Regions from separate parts of the Paenibacillus sp. FSL R5-0623 genome, predicted to be linked through region 1. Evidence: riboswitches for the same ligand, from Rfam matches in the RefSeq annotation. Region 1 holds a riboswitch; the other holds the start of a gene.

Evidence for each region. Region 1 has a riboswitch for cyclic di-AMP ahead of MKY92_RS06960 (hypothetical protein). Riboswitches for the same ligand answer to the same signal wherever they lie in the genome.
Region 2: linked by a shared signal. The riboswitch ahead of MKY92_RS00155 (ubiquitin-like domain-containing protein) and the one ahead of MKY92_RS06960 (hypothetical protein) in region 1 are both predicted to bind cyclic di-AMP.

What each region holds. Positions count from the first base shown of each region.
Region 1 covers NZ_CP150233.1:1,546,292-1,549,451, reverse strand. Annotated here, with positions in the region: gene MKY92_RS06970 (Nramp family divalent metal transporter) at 1-103, shown strand, start outside; gene MKY92_RS06965 (HAD family hydrolase) at 239-922, opposite strand; gene MKY92_RS06960 (hypothetical protein) at 1,257-1,655, opposite strand; cyclic di-AMP (ydaO/yuaA leader) riboswitch at 1,771-1,946, opposite strand; gene MKY92_RS06955 (glutathione peroxidase) at 2,319-2,798, shown strand; tRNA gene MKY92_RS06950 (tRNA-Leu) at 2,947-3,029, opposite strand.
Region 2 covers NZ_CP150233.1:32,456-35,615, forward strand. Annotated here, with positions in the region: gene MKY92_RS00145 (HD domain-containing protein) at 1-91, shown strand, start outside; gene MKY92_RS00150 (TatD family hydrolase) at 424-1,194, shown strand; cyclic di-AMP (ydaO/yuaA leader) riboswitch at 1,436-1,689, shown strand; gene MKY92_RS00155 (ubiquitin-like domain-containing protein) at 1,962-3,146, shown strand.

The DNA.
Region 1 (3,160 bases):
ATTCGCCAACAAATTGTGGCTCAAAATCATCTCATGGTTCATTGCCGCGATTATCGTTGTGCTGAATGTATATCTGATCATTCAGACGATTCGGTTATTCTAATCTCGTTCTTATCGATTAAATACTAAAAAGGCTGATCAACTCCGGTATGCTATACCAAGTTGATCAGCCTTTTTTATTGAAATACAGCAAGGTGTTTCCTTTTATAGTAAAACTCAAACTCCAATAAACAATCATCTAATCCTGATTTGGTATCAGTAACGGCAGGAGTTGATCCAATGAATCAACAGTCCAGTCCGCACGTTGGTTATCCGATAGTTCTGGCTGGAATCTTCCGTAACCCTGCAACATTCGAATCGTACGCATGCCCAGCTTCCGAGCAGGTATAATGTCGTTATCGATCCGATCGCCGATCATGACGGCTTCCTCCGGTTCACAACCGGCCTGTTTCAAGGCCACAGTGTATAACTCAGGGTCTGGCTTGGACACTCCTTCTTCAGCCGAACACGCCAGAACATCAACATACTTCCGCAGTCCGTAACTCTCCAGTCTCTCTTCCGTACCAGGACTCTGATTGGCAATAATGCCAATGCGATAATGCCGTGACAACTGCTGAAGAACGTAATCCGCTGATGGAAAAGGACGTTCAAGATCTTTTTGAAACTTCAGCTTGTCCTGAATCTGCTTCTGGTGTCCCTCGTCTTCAACGAATGTGCGAATCGCCACTCTCATCGGCCATTGCTCATATTTCTGGTAACAGTTCGCGAACAGTTCGCGTACCGCCTCAATCTTCACCGGATACCCCAATGCACAGGCTTCGCGGACGAACTGTCCGATAATATCATCAACCGGCTCCCATTCATCCACCAGTGTATCTCCAACATCAAAAAACAACCATTTCAATCCACCTACATCCGGCACGCCAATTCCTCCTTGTAAGCCACAGGTGATTCCTGATCCTAATTCAGTTCAAAAAGTCTGGTTTTCAGTACCGAGAAGATGGAATGAAGCTAGAAATGGAGTAGCGGAGCGTAGAGAAAACTACGTGAGCAACGGACATTTCGGCTGAATTTCATATTCGATGCTGATGATGCCACTAGGCATCCTTCGTAATCAAAAGCGGACTTTTTGAACAACCTATAGAAACCATAAAAAAGAAGACTCACCATCCTGCATGAGTCTCCTCAAACTTCCGTTTATCGATACATTCAATTATAACAGGCACCTTACACCTGAGCAATCACAAGCTATGGCATTAACCATTGAGGAGAAAGCCAACTTCCCCATTGAGCGAATATACAATCCGGTCTGCGCCCATGCCCCGATAGATACCCTTAGGATGACTCTGCTCCGTAATAACGCACAGAGATTTCGAAGTCCATGAACGGCAGATCTGTAAATAACGACAGGTCAGATTCAGGCTGTTCTCGAAAATAAACACGTTGCCTACGCTGCCCTGCGGCAAAAACCATTTTTGAGCTGCAGCCGTGTTCATGCGAATGACATGTTCTACTCCGATTCTACGGAGTCTGCGCTCTTCCCCTGCACTGTTGGTTAGAACGGCAAAGGGCATTTTTTTGTACATCAGCAATTTGATAAATTTGCGTCCTGCTTCATTTGGAGCAGTCACTAAGATCATCTCAGTATCCATCATTCGTTCCTCCCTTGGCGTGAAAAGACAACAAAAAAGAAGCGTGGGGGACCAAGGCCTCCCGAACGCTTCTTAAAGAACCCATGGCGAAAACACCATGAACCAGCGTACGGCTTGTTGCCTCTCCCTTTAACGCTTACGAGGTTAGCTGACGGATTCGGGCGCGAGAGTCGCCCTATTTCCGGCTGTCACCGGAAAATTCACCCCATGAATGCCTACTGTCCTGGACAGCGCATTCTGTTGGTTCCCCCGTTTTCCACTCATCAATGAATGGAAACTCAGCGATTAAAACATCGTTCGTATATCTTAAGGATAAGATCGAGCGATATTATCGTTTGTTTCGTTTTTCAGGTACAATTTAGTTTAAATTGAAATTACGTTATGAATCATACACCCGCGCCATGACGGTGTAAAGTCCGCACAGATCACCGAATCGACAGATTTTCGGCAATACTCACATATAATAGCGCTTACAATAAGGTCATACTCTATCCATCTCTTTAAATCTATCTAATTCTCACTCTGACGAAAATCAACTCGCAATTCATTCACGTATTCTGCACAACTTGCCTGTTTTGATTCTTTTAACACCATATTAGTTTTGCAATATTTAATTGTAACCAATATAATAGAAGATATAAGAGTAAATAAATGGAGGCGATTTAGATGACAGTCTACGATTACAAAGTGAATACCCTTCGCGGTCAAGAAGTTGAAATGTCCGACTACCGTGACAAAGTGTTACTGATTGTGAATACGGCAAGCTCATGCGGCCTCACTCCTCAATTCAAAGGTCTGCAAGAACTGCAAGACAAGTTTCAAGATGCTCCATTTGAAGTTCTTGGTTTCCCAAGCAACCAGTTTGCACAGGAAAAAGGATCTTCCGACGATATTGCCGAGTTCTGTCAGATGAATTATGGCGTAAGCTTCCCCATGTTTGAGAAAATTGATGTGAACGGCTCAAGCGCTCACCCTCTTTTCCAACACCTTAGCACAGAAGCTCCTGGCCTGCTCGGCTCCAAAGCAATTAAATGGAATTTCACCAAATTCCTTGTGGATCAGAACGGACAGGTACTGAAACGTTATGCTCCCAAAACAACACCGGACAAGATTGAAGAAGATATCAAGAACTTGCTGCAAAAATAATACATTGGCCACCCGTAGCCGGAAGGTAAGCACCATTGCCTCGGTAATGGATGGCCTTTTTTTCTCAACTTTGATGTCAAACTGTTCAAAAAGACAAAAAAAAGAAGCCTTCCATTAATGGAAAGCTTCTTTTTAATCGTTCATATGATGCGGTCGAGAGGACTCGAACCTCCACGGGCATACGCCCACTACCCCCTCAAGATAGCGTGTCTGCCATTCCACCACGACCGCATGTCGTAAATAATCGGCAACAGAATTGATTATACTGGGTTCAGAACTAAAAGTAAAGTATTTTTTAATACTACTTTTTCAGCTAGGCAATTTCATCAAAAATCGCATAATCTCGTCATCTTTACCCATGA
Region 2 (3,160 bases), 1.5 Mb from region 1:
CCGAGGGAAACATCATTTGTATTACCCGCAAAACAAGGTGGATGCGATTATTCACGAATTACCGTCACATATACGCCCCTATTTCTTGTAATCGTGTGGGTATAATCCGATGAAGAATTTTGATATCAAAACACTTTCCAAAAGAGCTATTTTTCATGATACAGTAATCTGCTTTAATGGGGAGTATATGTAGATCGACATAATTTTGTAAATGCAAGCAGGCAGAATGATTGCAATTAGCAATATATAGATCAGAATATCTGTATATCTTCTATATATTGTAGTTGTGAAGAAACAAACGTGATGATGTAATACACAGATTACCCAAAATGTTTTATGTACGAGTCATTAAATTATTGGAATTTACAAATTGAATTTTCAAAAGAAGATAGTCGTTATTTCGACATGAAGGGAGATACAGACATGATGCTGTTCGACACACATACACATCTGGATGCACCACAATTCGACGAGGACCGCGAGGAAATGATTCAGCGTGCTGTGGATGCAGGAGTTGGTCGCATGATCAACATTGGCTTTAACCGGGAGACGATTCCAACCACAATGAAACTCGCTGAAACATATGATTTTATATATGCAGCTGTAGGGTGGCATCCCGTAGATGCGATCACAATGCAGGAGGGCGATTTGGAGTGGATTGCATCTTTATGCAAGCATGAAAAAGTGGTTGCGATCGGTGAGATTGGGTTGGATTATCACTGGGACACTTCACCAAAGGAAATACAGCATCGCGTATTACGACAACAAATTGCTTTGGCGCGTGAAGTGAAGATGCCGATTGTCATCCATAATCGGGATGCGCATGAAGATATCATAAGAATTTTGCGTGAAGAGAAAGCGGGTGAGGTTGGTGGTGTGATGCACTCCTTCTCAGGCAGCTGGGAAACAGCGAAAAGTTGTCTCGATATGGGCTTCCATCTCTCCTTCGGAGGACCAATCACATTCAAAAATGCAAAGCAGCCCAAAGAGGTGCTGGAGAAGGTTCCTATGGACCGGTTTTTCATTGAAACAGATGCTCCATATTTGACACCTCATCCATATCGTGGGAAGCGAAATGAGACAGCGCATGTACGTCTCGTTGCAGAGGCAGCTGCGGAAATTAAAGGCATTTCGGTGGAGGAAATTGCTGCAATAACAACCAAAAATGCCATGGAACGATTTGGAATTCGTTAAAAAAACGAGTAAATGAGGTGAAAAAGGCAGGTAAGCGGAGTTAATTTGCCCTTTGATCCAAATAAATCAAGAATATTACAATATTTTAACCAAATATTCAGAAAAACGTACTTGATCAACGCTTTACAACATGCATCAAAACAGGATATCATCTTTTCAGTGAATTGTTGTGCGGAAAATTGGACAGATGTTCGGGGGATGAACAAAGGGACACTTTCCGATGAAACAACATTACTTTCATGAATCAGTCTCGCTGAGTCTCCGTTAACGGAGAGCGGGGGAACCAATAGGGCTTAAACATCGGTGTATTTGGCCGATGCGCAACGTTCGCTGACCCAAAAGCAGCGAAGGGAACTGCGAAGCCGTATTTGATTTCTTCTTTGGGTCTCGGGGTGAATTCAAGGGCGTCCGCCATGAGCGGGTGACCCAAGATAGGGCGGCTCTCTTTCGCCCGAACCCGACAGCTAACCTCGCAAGCGGAAAAAGAGAGGCAACCTCGTGCATGAATTTCCGATATTCAAATCATTCGGAAGCCACGAAAGAGTTCCTCTTACACTCTTTCTTTGGCTTTTTTGTTTTTGAATAAAAGAAATATTGTCATCATACGGTAGGTATTCAGGAGGATGACATCATGTTGCGAAGATTGATTCATGGTGCAGAACCGGATTATGTTGGTCCAATCTGTGTTCTGTAGAAAATTTGGTATAGTCACGTCAAAGACATCATGCATTACTTTAGACGGCGAGGCTATGAAGGAGGACGGAGAAGTGGGCACATTCCAACCAGAAGAGACCCATGAGTCACGATCATCCAGTAAGTCTTTCGCGTTGCGGTGGAAGCATGAGAACATGCGTCAAATGGCATTGATCGCGATTTTCTCAATTGCGCTTACAATCATGATCTTGTTAGTCGTTTACGGTCAGGCCGGGAAACAAATTTCGCTGGTTATTGATGGCAAAGCTCAGGTGGTAGAGACTCGTACAGGAATGCTTCAGGAAATGCTGGAGGAGCAGTCGATCACAGTCAGCCCTCACGATAAGGTATCCATGTCCATGAATGGGGCGATTACAGATGGAGACCGAATCGTTATTGAGCGGGCCGTTCCAGTTAACATTACGGCAGACGGAGACACCAAGACTCTGTATACAACCGATTCATCGGTAGAAGATGCAATTCAAAAATCAGGTATTCAAGTTGAAAGTAATGATAAAGTGTATCCGGCGCTTGGAACTGCGATCAAAGCAGAGATGAAGATCCGTGTAGTGCGCGTAACAAAGCGTACAGTGGATGTAGAGCAACCGATCGCTTACAAAGTTATTAAAACGGCTGACCCTAGCTTGTACAAAGGGGATAACCGTGTCGTTGTAAACGGCAAAGAAGGCACACTTGTACAGCACATCGAAAAGGTATTTCAGGATGGAGAATTGGTCTCCAAAAAAATGGTCGGCAAATCTGTCGCGAATAATCGTGTAGATAAAGTGATTGCTGTCGGCACCAAAGCAAAACCGGTCGTGAAAGAACCAGAGATTCAGACCGTATCGGCTCAAACTTCAACAACCAAAAAGGCTACAACAACGAACTCGAAGAAAACATCTGCCTTGGGCAGCAAAGTAATTACCGTATCCGGGACTTCTTTTAAATACTCCAAAGTACTTAAAAATGTATCCATGACTGCCTACTCTTCCGAAGAGCCTGGCATTGGAACTAAAACAGCTTCCGGTACTCGTGTAACGGAAGGACGCACCATTGCGGTTGATCCCAAAGTCATTCCAATTGGCTGGTGGGTATATATCGAAGGTCTGGGATTCCGTCGTGCGGAAGATACAGGCGGTGCCATTAAAGGCAACAAAATTGATGTGTATTATGACAGTGTGAAGCATGCCCTGAATTTTGGACGTAAGAAAGGCAAGACGGTCTACGTGATCGGTCCGGTGAAGCCGGAAGCGAACTAAAATCGTTTTACTTT